DNA from 4 places in the Pseudomonas sp. FP2309 genome. Region 1 is predicted to be linked to each of the others. Evidence: predicted binding sites of a transcription regulator. Region 1 holds the regulator's gene; each other region holds the start of a gene.
What was found. Region 1 encodes FliA, which starts transcription of late flagellar genes. Its sites were predicted from a motif close to CTAAAGTTTNNNNNNNNNNNGCCGNTAA; they were not measured.
Positions count from the first base shown of each region.

Region 2: the regulator FliA is predicted to act here: its motif matches at 1,958-1,985, upstream of PSH59_RS12290 (methyl-accepting chemotaxis protein).
Region 3: the regulator FliA is predicted to act here: its motif matches at 1,479-1,506, upstream of PSH59_RS13240 (methyl-accepting chemotaxis protein).
Region 4: the regulator FliA is predicted to act here: its motif matches at 1,364-1,391, upstream of PSH59_RS09695 (methyl-accepting chemotaxis protein).

Region 1 covers NZ_CP117439.1:3,938,290-3,941,369, reverse strand. The annotation lists gene flhF (flagellar biosynthesis protein FlhF) at 1-245, shown strand, start outside; gene fleN (flagellar synthesis regulator FleN) at 352-1,185, shown strand; gene fliA (RNA polymerase sigma factor FliA) at 1,182-1,922, shown strand; gene PSH59_RS18015 (chemotaxis response regulator CheY) at 2,092-2,466, shown strand; gene PSH59_RS18010 (protein phosphatase CheZ) at 2,485-3,080, shown strand, end outside.
Region 2 covers NZ_CP117439.1:2,700,554-2,703,633, forward strand. The annotation lists gene pnuC (nicotinamide riboside transporter PnuC) at 1-47, opposite strand, end outside; gene PSH59_RS12290 (methyl-accepting chemotaxis protein) at 256-1,890, opposite strand; gene PSH59_RS12295 (undecaprenyl-diphosphate phosphatase) at 2,122-2,952, shown strand; gene PSH59_RS12300 (DUF1294 domain-containing protein) at 2,949-3,080, shown strand, end outside.
Region 3 covers NZ_CP117439.1:2,905,774-2,908,853, reverse strand. The annotation lists gene PSH59_RS13240 (methyl-accepting chemotaxis protein) at 1-1,378, opposite strand, end outside; partial or broken gene PSH59_RS26340 (methyl-accepting chemotaxis protein) at 1,711-2,145, opposite strand; partial or broken gene PSH59_RS26335 (PAS domain-containing protein) at 2,296-2,934, opposite strand.
Region 4 covers NZ_CP117439.1:2,080,968-2,084,047, reverse strand. The annotation lists gene PSH59_RS09695 (methyl-accepting chemotaxis protein) at 1-1,330, opposite strand, end outside; gene PSH59_RS09690 (Na+/H+ antiporter family protein) at 1,511-2,830, opposite strand; partial or broken gene PSH59_RS26270 (chemotaxis protein) at 3,069-3,080, shown strand, end outside.

The sequences.
Region 1 (3,080 bases):
GCATCCTGACTAAACTGGATGAAACCGCCAGCCTGGGCGAAGTGTTGAGCCTGGCGATCAGCCATGAACTGCCGGTTGCCTACCTGACCGATGGCCCGCGGATTCCGGATGACCTGCATCTGCCGCGCCGTCATCAGTTGGTCAGCCGCGCAGTGAGCGTGCAAATGCAAGAAGAGCCTAGCGAGGAAGCGATGGCCGATATGTTCGCCGACCTCTACCACAACCCCGCCAAACGGGTCGGTTGAAGTCAGGATGAACACCGTGAAATGTACCTACATTGATGGTCTGCAAGCGATTCAAGCGGCCAAGCCATGTAGCCTGCGTCTAAGCAAGACAAGGTAAAGAAATAAAATGGGCAGCATGCATCCCGTACAGGTGATCGCGGTGACCGGCGGCAAAGGTGGCGTCGGGAAAACTAACGTGTCAGTGAATTTGTCCCTGGCCCTGGCAGAGCTTGGCCGTCGCGTCATGCTGCTGGATGCTGACCTGGGGCTGGCGAACGTCGACGTTCTGCTGGGGCTGACGCCCAAACACACCCTTGCCGATGTGATCGAGGGGCGCTGTGAACTGCGCGATGTGCTGCTGCAGGGCCCTGGCGGTATCCGCATCGTGCCGGCCGCGTCCGGCACCCAGAGCATGGTGCACCTGAGCCCGGCGCAGCATGCCGGTCTGATTCAGGCCTTCAGTGATATCGGCGACAACCTCGACGTGCTGGTGATCGACACCGCCGCCGGGATCGGCGAGTCCGTGGTCAGCTTCGTGCGCGCGGCGCAGGAAGTGCTACTGGTGGTCTGCGATGAGCCCACCTCGATCACCGACGCCTACGCCCTGATCAAACTGCTTAACCGTGACTACGGCATGAACCGCTTCCGCGTGCTGGCCAACATGGCCCAGAGCCCGCAGGAAGGGCGCAACCTGTTCGCCAAGTTGACCAAGGTCACGGACCGCTTTCTCGATGTCGCCCTACAATACGTTGGTGCAGTGCCCTACGACGAGTGTGTGCGCAAGGCTGTGCAAAAGCAGCGTGCAGTCTACGAAGCGTTCCCTCGTTCCAAGTGCGCATTGGCGTTCAAGGCTATTGCTCAGAAGGTCGATACCTGGCCGTTGCCCGCCAACCCACGGGGGCATCTGGAGTTTTTCGTCGAGCGATTGGTACATCAGACGAGCGCAGGACCCGTGCTATGACAGCGAACGGCTATAACGCCTACAAGAAGTCTGCCCGTGACAGTCAGGGTGAGTTGATCGAGCGTTATGCGCCACTGGTCAAACGCATCGCTTATCACCTGCTGGCTCGCCTGCCCGCCAGCGTCCAGGTCGAAGACCTGATCCAGGCCGGCATGATCGGTCTGCTCGAAGTGTCGACCAAATACGACGCGAGCAAGGGTGCGAGTTTCGAGACGTATGCGGGTATCCGTATCCGTGGCGCCATGCTCGATGAAGTGCGCAAGGGTGACTGGGCGCCCCGTTCGGTGCACCGCAATACACGTATGGTCAGTGACGCAATTCGCGCAATTGAAGCAAAAACCGGTCGCGACGCTAAAGATCACGAAGTTGCGGCCGAACTCCAATTGAGTCTCGACGATTATTACGGGATTTTGAACGATACCTTGGGCAGCCGCCTGTTCAGTTTCGACGACCTGTTGCAGGACGGCGAACACGAAGGGTTGCACGAGGACGGCGCGAGTACTCACATGGAGCCGGCGCGCGACCTGGAGGATGAACGCTTCCAGGGGGCGTTGGCTGACGCGATTGCCAATTTGCCTGAGCGTGAGCGACTGGTATTGGCGCTGTACTACGACGAAGAGCTGAACCTCAAGGAAATCGGTGAGGTCCTGGGGGTCAGCGAATCGCGGGTCAGCCAGTTACACAGCCAGTGCGCCGCCCGCTTGCGGGGGCGTTTGGGAGAGTGGCGAGCGCGCTGACAGGCAGTGTGGGGACACTGCAAAGCGATACCGCGACGGTGATTGACCGTCGCGGGTTCGGCTCGTGGTGCCCCCGGCAGTCCTTTTTGTGTAATGCCTGTTGATTGAAATGGCGCGTCCAGGTGCTGGGCGCGTTTAAGACTGCTTGGAGGTCGAATTGGACAAGAACATGAAAATCCTCATCGTTGATGACTTCTCAACGATGCGGCGGATCATAAAAAACCTGTTGCGTGACCTTGGGTTCACAAACACGGTCGAGGCGGATGACGGCCTTACGGCGATTCCGATCCTCAACAGCGGGAGCATCGACTTTCTGGTAACCGACTGGAACATGCCGGGCATGACTGGCATCGACCTGCTGCGCCACGTGCGCGCCGACGAGAAACTTCGCAGCCTGCCTGTGTTGATGGTCACCGCCGAAGCCAAGCGTGAGCAGATCATCGAAGCCGCCCAAGCCGGGGTTAACGGTTACGTGGTCAAGCCATTCACTGCATTGGCCTTGAAAGAGAAGATCGAAAAAATCTTCGAACGCATCCACGGCTAATGCCATCGCGGGGGAGCTATGGAGCATAAAGAAACGACACTGGGAGACTTTGAGTCAACCCTGAAAAAGCATGCTCACCAGTTGGTCGACAGCCTTGAAAAAGGCCATTTCGGCGACGCGGTGCAGTTGATCCATGAGCTCAACCAGACCCGTGACCGCGGCCTGTACCAGGAAGTGGGCAAGCTCACACGCGAGCTGCACAGTGCAATTGTCAATTTTCAGATTGACCCGCACATGCCCCAGGCCGAAGAAATCTCGCAGATTACTGATGCCACCGAACGCCTGTCCTATGTGGTCAGGCTGACTGAGGCGGCGGCCAACCGCACCATGGACCTGGTGGAAAACGCCACGCCCCTGGTCAACGGCATGGCCACTGAAGCCCAGGCCCTGAGCAACGACTGGGGCCGCTTCATGCGCCGGGAAGTGGGAGCTGAAGAGTTTCGTGAGCTGGCACGTCGGGTTGAAGGGTTTTTGTCGCGCAGCGAGCAGGACAACCGCACGGTGTCCAGCAATCTCAACGATATTTTGCTGGCCCAGGATTACCAGGACCTCACCGGTCAGGTGATCAAGCGTGTGACTCAACTGGTCACCGAAGTGGAGAGCAACCTGCTCAA
Region 2 (3,080 bases), 1.2 Mb from region 1:
ACAGCGATCACCCCCAGGGCAGCGGCGAACAGTTCAAGCCCGGACATGGCGGATCCTTTGGGGAGTGGGAGAGGGCGCTGATTGTAACCAAAGACGGCCTCGTGCAGGCGCCGACTTTGTCGAGACCGGGCTCGCCGCCATGGGCGAACGTGCCGTGGAGAGCGAACTTGCCCCGCGCCGGACTGCGCAGCAGTTCCACAAAAATGCCTTACCGTGCTACTTCCCGGCACCGCTTCACAGCCCGCTCCCGCAGCATCACACCTTGAACTGGCGCAACAACCCATCCAACTGCTCACTCAAACCGCGCAACTGGGCACTGGCCAGGCTCGACTGTTCCGCGGCGACCGCCGTGCTGTGGGACAACCCCGCCGCTTGGGTGACGTTCTGGTTGATGTCTTCCACCACGTGGGCCTGTTGCAGCGTGGCGCTGGCGATCGAGGCGTTCAGGCCGTTGAGGTTGCGCAGCGCCTGGCCGATGGCGTTCAGGCTTTCACCGGCCAGGCCCGCTTGCTCAATGGTCAGTTGCGACGCGCTATGGCTGTCACTGATCACCTTGACCGCAGCTTCCGAGTGGCTTTGCAGGCGCTCAATCATCACCTGGATTTCGGCGGTGGATTTTTGCGTACGCTGGGCCAGCAGACGGACCTCATCGGCCACCACGGCGAACCCGCGACCTTGCTCGCCGGCGCGCGCCGCTTCGATGGCAGCGTTCAGGGCCAGCAGGTTGGTCTGGTCGGCGATGGAGCGGATGACTTCCAGTACACCGCCAATCTGCGTGCTTTCACTGGACAGGGTGCGAATCACTTCCACGGCCTGGCTGATGGTGGTGGAGAGCTGGTCGATCCGTTGCAGGCTGCCGTCGATATTCACCTGGCCTTGCTGGGCCTGGGCTTGGGCTTCGCGCATCTCGCTGGCGGCGTGTTCGGCGTTTTTGGCCACGTCCTGCACGCCGTAGGTCACTTCATTGATGGCGGTGGCCACCAGTTCCATCTGCTGTGACTGCTGCTGGCTGCGGTCATGGGCCTGGCTGGCGTTGGTGCCCAGCTCCGCGGACGACTGGCCCAGGGCGTTGGCGCAGGATTGCAACTGGCTGACCACTTGGCGCAGCTTGGCGGTGAAGCTGTTGAAGTGCTGGGACAGTTGCGTCACTTCGTCACGGCCGTGGGTGTCGAGGCTGCGTGTCAGGTCGCTTTCGCCGCTGGCGATATTGCCCATGGCATTCACCGCTGCCTGCAGCGGACGCACGATGCTGCGGGCGATCAACGACACCAGCAAGCCCATCACCAACGCGATGCCCAGCACGATAAACGACGCTTTCCACACCTGAGCGTTGAATTCGGCCTGCACGTCGTCCACGTAAACGCCGGAGCCGATAATCCAGCCCCAGGGTTCAAACAATTGGATGTATGAGGTCTTGGCGACCGGTGCGTCGGCACCCGGCTTGGGCCAGCGGTAGTTGACGATACCGGCGCCCTTGGCCTTCGCCAGGCTGACGAACTCGTTGAATATGGCAAAGCCGTCAGGGTCGCGAATGGCCGACAGGTTCTGGCCATCCAGTTTGGGGTTGGCCGGGTGCATGACCATCACGGGGGTGAGGTCGTTGATCCAGAAATAGTCGTCATGGTCATAGCGCAAACCGCGCACAGCACTCAGGGCTTGTTTCTGTGCCGCTTCGCGGGTCATCACACCGGTGGTTTCGAGTGAGTGATAAAACGTCAGGATGCCGCTGGCGGTCTGGACCACGTGCTGGGTCTGTTGGCGCTTGGCCTGGTAAAGGTCGTCGTGGATCTGCTTGAGCATCAGCAAACCCAGGGCCATCAGCATCAGCACGGCGACGATCAGGATCAGCCACAGGCGTCGGCTGATCGACATGTTGCGCAAACTGTTCATTCGTCCTGTCACTCCGGGCTTTTATAATTGTGGGCGTTGCATCGACTTTTACGCCTTGTCTGATAGGCTTTCGGCCCGTAATCGTAAAACCTTAGTACTGCTTGATTTTCACAGCATTTTTGCAGGCCGGCGTTGACCGTTATCAACGCCGGCCTTCAGTGCGCTCGTCGTCAGTGAACCATTAAAAAAGACTAACAAGGCATGCCATGGCGCATGACCTTTGGGGGAAGCATGGATTTTTGGACTGCCATTCAGGCATTGATTCTTGGCGTAGTGGAGGGGCTGACCGAGTTCCTGCCGATCTCCAGCACCGGCCACCAGATCATCGTCGCCGATTTGCTCGACTTCGGCGGCGAGCGTGCGATGGCGTTCAACATCATTATCCAGCTTGGCGCCATTTTGGCAGTGGTCTGGGAGTTCCGGCGCAAGATCCTCGACGTCGTGACGGGCTTGCCCACGCAGCGCAATGCCCAGCGTTTCACCGTTAACCTGTTGATCGCGTTCCTGCCGGCCGTGGTGCTGGGGGTGATCTTCGCCGACCTGATCCATCATTACCTGTTTAACCCGATCACTGTGGCCACGGCCCTGGTGGTGGGCGGCATCATCATGCTGTGGGCCGAGCGCCGTGAGCATGAAGTGCATGCTCAGACCGTCGACGACATCACCTGGAAAGACGCGCTCAAGGTGGGCTTTGCCCAGTGTCTGGCGATGATCCCGGGCACCTCGCGCTCCGGCTCGACCATCATTGGCGGCCTGCTGTTCGGCCTCTCGCGCAAGACCGCCACGGAGTTCTCGTTCTTCCTGGCCATGCCTACCATGGTCGGCGCGGCGGTGTACTCGGGCTATAAGTACCGTGACCTGTTCCAACCGGCGGACTTGCCGGTGTTCGCGGTGGGTTTTATCACCTCGTTCATCTTCGCGATGATCGCGGTCAAGGGCCTGCTCAAGTTCATCGCCAGCCATAGCTACGCGGCGTTTGCCTGGTACCGCATCGGGTTTGGCCTGCTGATTCTGGCCACCTGGCAGTTCGGTTGGATCGATTGGGCGGCAGCCAAGGCATGAACATCCAGCATCCGCGCCTGAAGGCCGCAATCTTTGCGCTGCTGTGCACGGCGCCGTTGTTGGGCTCGGTATTGGTGTGGCATCGCGGCGAAACCGTGATGCCGCTGCTGGCTTATGGCGTGGTCAGC
Region 3 (3,080 bases), 1.0 Mb from region 1:
GGTTACGCTCATTGATCTGAACAATAGCGCTCGCAATTTGATCCAGTGAGGTGCTGGCTTCCTGGGCGACGCCAAGTGACTCGGTCGCCAGATCTCGGCTGGTATTCATCGCTTTTACGGCCAGGTCAGAATCGTTCTGAATGGCGGCAATCATCTGCTCGATTTCCTGGGTCGACACCTGGGTGCGATGGGCCAACGCTCTGACTTCATCGGCGACGACCGCAAACCCACGACCTTGCTCTCCAGCCCGCGCGGCCTCGATGGCGGCGTTCAGGGCCAACAGATTGGTCTGCTCTGCAATCGCCCGAATCACCTCGACAACTTTATTGATGCTCTGGGCACGATCCGACAGCCCTTGAATCTGTTCGCTGGTGTTTTCCACGTTGCCGTTGAGCTTTTGAATGGACATCAATGTCTGAGCCACTCGCGCCAAACCGACCTCGGTGTAGCCCTGGGTACGCTTTGACTCTTCGGAAGCTGACTCCGCGTTGCGAGCGACCTCGTCAACTGCCGCGCTCATTTCCGTGACTGCTGTTGCCGCTTGGTTGACCTCGTCATTTTGCACGACAAGACCCCGGCTCGACTCCTCAGTAACCGCCGTCATCTCTTCGGACGCTGATGCCAGCTGGGTGGAGGAGTCCGATATCTGCATGATGGTGGCGCGCAGGTTTGCCTGCATCTTCGCCAGCGCGCTCAACAGCCTGCCAGCTTCATCAGTTCCGCTGACCACTACCTCCTTGGAGAGGTCACTGGCCGCGATACGCTCAGCGACGGACAACGCATCGTTAATTGGAGACGTAATACTTTTCGTCAGCAGTAATGCCAATCCCACCGTCAGAATGACCACGCCCGTGATAAGGCCGACAACCAGCCACAGGCCATGGTTATAAAGATCCGTCGCGGTTTGTCCTGCTTGGGCTGCACCTTCATCGTTAAAGGTGGTCAAGGCCTTGATCTGCTGCTCCAGCGTGTTCGTGACCGGGCGGATGCTGGTAGTCACCAGACTGGCTGCGGTGGCTAAGTCGCCCTGTCTCATCAACGGATCGAGAAGGTCCAGCTGTTTGGAATAGGCGTCGGCACTGTTTTTTACCGCCGTGTAAAACGAGCGTTCTTTATCACTCGCGATCAGAGGCTCATAGTTCGCCACTGCATCCTTGAATGCCTTGCGATGGCCCGCGAAGCTATCAATGTTCTTCTGAATGGACTGAGGGTCAGCAAGGCCTCGCTGGATTTCGAGCCTCAGGCGAAGGGTGGTGGTATTCATCAACGCTGTTTGGCGGATGCTGGCCATCCAATTGAGTTCAACGTCTTTTTCAGCATCCCTGAGCTTGCCCATTTGCAGGACTGCAAATACGCCCAGAACAACAACAAGCGCGATGATAGAAGCGAAAAACAGGGCAGCTCGTGGAGCTAAATTGAGGTTTCTAAGGCGCATACGAGATTCCGGTTTCCCACTGATGGTTGGCATGTTCAAAAAGTTATCGACCTGAAGTCGCAAACGTTGAGCACGCCGTTGAAAAGCCGGTGGTACGCCCGTGGGTGCCGTCCCTGGCAGAGGCCTATCGGCGTCGTGGAGGCATAGCAGATGGTGAGCTTCGGTCGCATCCGGCCTGAATGAGATAAGCGCGTTCACTCAGAACGCGCTGCAGCATGCGCGCCCCTCCTCTTCATTACGCGCCTCACCCACTCCCATTGCCGCGGCATGTTTTGCTAAGCGATCTGATGCGCGAACTTAGCAACGGCGTCGACCACCCGCCTGGCGCCGTCTTGAATTTCCACAATCACGTCGCCTGCCTGGGTAGCTAATTCGAGGCCCTGCTCAGCCTGGGCCTTGCTATTGGCCATCTCACTGACCGTCTCATCGACCAGTTTCTGGTTCTGCAACACCACCGATGCAATCTCTTCAGTCGCGCCGCTGGTGCGTCCAGCCAATTTGCGCACTTCATCAGCGACGACCGCGAAGCCTCGGCCTTGCTCACCCGCGCGCGCCGCTTCTATGGCCGCGTTCAAGGCCAACAGGTTGGTTTGTTGGGCGATGCTGCTGATCGTCTGGATGATCGAGCTGATCAACAGTGACTGTTTTCCGAGCGCTTCGACACCGTTGGAGGCAGCCTGCATATCCACTGCGACTTTGCGCATGGTGTGCATCGTGTCCTTCACCACGACGGCGCCGCGCTGGGCCGCCACATCGGTCTGTTGCGAAATTTCAAACGCCGTCAGGGCTGCCTGGCTGACGGCCTGTTCATGAGAGACCTGGTCAGTCACGACCGTCGCAAATTTGACCACTTTGCAGAGCGTTCCTTCAGTGTCATAAACCGGGTTGTACGTCGCTTCCAGCCATACGGTCTGGCCACGACTGTCGACGCGTTCAAAGCGGCCGGCGACAAACTCACCCTTATTCAAGGTTGACCAAAAGTCCGTGTATCGCTGGGATGAAACTTCATCCGGCTTACAGAAAATACGGTGGTGACTGCCTTTAGCCTGGCCCAGGCTGTAGCCCATCGCTTTCAAGAATTGCTCATTGGCCATGAGTACATGCCCGGAAAGATCGAACTCGATCACCGCCGTCGAGCGAAGTAATGCATCAATGAAGGACGCGTTTTCCGAGGCTTTTTCAACGCGTGAAGTGATGTTCGTCGCATGGCAGGTGATGTGACTTAACCGGCCGGCGCTGTCGACTATGGGTTGCCAATGGGCATCAAGCCACACGAGTGAACCGTCGGCATGCAGGTATCGGTATTCGTCAGAAATTGACTTGCCTGCCGCCACCGCGGCGCGAAAGTTGTGAAAGCACGGCAGCTTGGATACGTACTGCGGCACGATATCAGCCATGGCGCGCCCCAGGAGCTGATTCTGGGTGTAGCCCAACGCCTGGGCAAAGTTCTGATTGCAGGCGGTAATTGCAAACGCCGAGTCGATACTCAATGTCAGCATTTCGCGGTCCAGGCCATCGCGCAGTTGGCGCAGCTCCGACAGCTCGGCCGCCTGAGCGTTAAGTTGGTGCTTGATCTTGGTGTTGAACATGGAAAACCGCCTGTTGAATCATAGTAAGTCTGAAGCCGTAAACCTTTGTGAGCCCG
Region 4 (3,080 bases), 1.9 Mb from region 1:
CCTGGGTGCTGGTCTGGGTGCGACTGGCCAGGGCGCGCACTTCGTCGGCGACCACCGCAAAACCACGGCCGGCCTCGCCTGCCCGCGCAGCTTCGATGGCAGCGTTGAGGGCCAGCAGGTTGGTCTGTTCGGCAATCGAACGGATCACGCTGAGCACACTGACAATCGATGACACATCCTGCTGCAAGCTGTCGAGGGACACGCCGCTGCTGCGAATGTCGTTCACCAGCGCATGGATCTGCGCGATGCTGCCGTCCACCACGCGCTTGGCGGCCTGGCCTTCGGCGTCGGTCTGTTGCGCCGCCACCGATGCACCCTGGGCGCTGCGTGCCACTTCTTGCGCGGCGGAAGACATCTGGTTGATCGCGGTGGCCACCTGATCGGTCTCATGGCGCTGACGCTCCATGGCCTGCTCCGAGCGCTGGGCCTGGTCGGACACCTGGCCCACCAGCCCGGTCAATTGCGCGGTCATTTCGGTGATCTGGCGCACCAGACCATGGATCTTGTCGACAAAGCGGTTGAACGCCCCCGCCAGGTCGCCCAACTCATCCTGACTGGTGATGGCCAGGCGGCGGGTCAAATCGCCTTCGCCGGCGGCAATGTCATCGAGGTTGGCTTTCATCAAATGCAGCGGCCGCAGGATGGTATTGGCCAGCAGCATGCCGGCAGCCGCGATCACCAGCAGCACCACCACGGCCAAGCCCAGGATGCTCAACAACACGCCTTCCATGCGTTTTTCGACCTTGGCCTCGACCACTGCTACCTGGGCTTCGATGCCATCAAGGTTGACCGACGTCCCGATCACCATGTCCCATTTGGGCAGGTATTCGGTGTAGCCCATCTTGGGCACCAGTTCGGTCTGACCGGGTTGGGTCGAGCTGTATTGCAGGTAGTGCGTGCCGTCCTTGCCGACCTTGACCAGATCGCGGTTGACGTAAACGCCGTTGGGATCGCGGTTGTCCTTGAAGCTTTTGCCCACGCCATCGGGGCTGTTGCCTTTGAACAGGCGGATAGTCTCGGAGTCGTAGCCGAAGAAGTAGCCGTCCTTGCCGTAACTGGTGTTGGACAACAGTTTGACCACCTGGGCCCGGGCGGCCGTATCGCCGGGCGCAGCCGCGTCGTAGAGCGGCTTGATGGTGGTCATGGCCACTTCCACATAACTCTGCAGCGTGGCCTTGGCATCGTTAAGCAGGCGCTGGCGGGTTTCATCCACCTCATTGCGCGCCTGCCCCTGGAGAATCCACACGGTGGTCAGGCTGATCACCAGAGCAAACAGCAACACCGGTACAACGGCGAGGGACAGGACTTTGGCCTTCAGACTCAGACGCATGGCTTTTCTCTCTTATTGGGCGACTTGAGAGGTATATCGGCCGCGGGCGCAGGTTCTGTAGACGGCAATGTGTTTGTGGGTGGGCTTGTTGGGGGAATCTGATATGGCCCGCTCACCACAACAAGCCCCATTCACCACCGCAGCTCCCTCACAGATAGCCACGAGGGCGGACAACAAGGATCAAAGCGTCATCGCGGCCAGCCAGCCAAAGGCCAGCAATGGCAGGTTGTAGTGCAGAAAGGTCGGCACCACGGTGTCCCAGATGTGGTGGTGCTGGCCGTCGCTGTTCAGGCCGGAGGTCGGGCCCAGGGTGGAGTCCGACGCAGGCGAGCCGGCATCGCCCAACGCGCCCGCCGTGCCGACGATGCACACGATGGCCATCGGGCTGAATCCCAACTGCACGCACAGCGGCACAAAAATCGCGGCGAGGATCGGCACCGTGGAAAACGACGAGCCAATGCCCATGGTCACCAGCAAGCCCACCAGCAGCATCAGCAAAGCGCCGACGCCACGGCTGTGCCCGATATAGGCCGCCGAGGCTTGCACCAGCGAACGCACGTCGCCGGTAGCCTTGAGCACCTCGGCAAAGCCTGAGGCGGCGATCATGATGAAGCCGATCATGGCCATCATTTTCATGCCTTCGGTGAACAGGTCATCGGTGTCGCGCCAGCGCACGATGCCCGACACCGAGAAGATCAGAAAGCCGGCCAGGGCGCCGATGATCATCGAGTCCAGCCACAGTTGAATGATGAACGCCGCAGCAATCGCCAGGCCGGCCACCAGCAGGGTCAGTGGGTTGTACTGCACCGCCACTTGCTCGACCCGCTCGATTTTCTTCAGGTCGTACACGCGCTTTTTGCGGTAGCTGAAAAACACCGCCACCAGCAGGCCGACCACCATGCCCAGGGCCGGCAGGCTCATGGCGTGGGTCACGTTGACCTGGCTGATGTCCACGCCGCCGTTGGCCACATTGGCCAGCAGGATCTGGTTGAGGAAGATATTGCCGAAGCCCACCGGCAGGAACATGTAGGGGGTGATCAGACCGAAGGTCATCACACAGGCAATCAGACGGCGATCCAGTTGCAGCTTGGTCAGCACATAAAGAAGCGGCGGTACCAGCAGCGGAATAAACGCAATGTGGATCGGCAGGATGTTCTGCGAAGCAATCGCCACCCCCCCCAGCAGGCCGATCAACAGCCATTTGACGTGGCTGCCGCCGCTGGCTTCCTGGCGGTCGACCAGCAACAGCGCCTTGTCGGCCAACGCGTGGGCCAGGCCGGACTTGGCAATCGCCACCGCGAACGCTCCAAGCAGCGCGTAGGACAACGCCACGGTCGCCCCGCCGCCCAGGCCGCCGTTGAACGCCTTGAGCGTGGCCTCGATGCCCAGGCCACCGGTCAAGCCACCCACCAGGGCGCCGACGATGATGGCGATGACCACATGCACACGGGACAGGCTGAGCACCAGCATGGTGCCGACCGCGGCGATGACTGCGTTAATCATGGTTACCTCAAGCAGAAACATAAAAAACAGGCATGCCCACGCCTGGGTGGCCGTTGGCTGGAAACCCGCGTGCAGGCTTTAAAGGAGGTCTTATTAGAGGGCGCGCACTTTGCAGCAGGCGGGGCCACATGTCAAAAAACGACGCCGATTTCAGGTTTAAATTGAACGTTTGAATAAAGAAGCGTCTGTGGCGGCCGATACGCCTTTCTCTGTGTGTTCAGGTAAGGATGTACCGATGTCGCTTAGA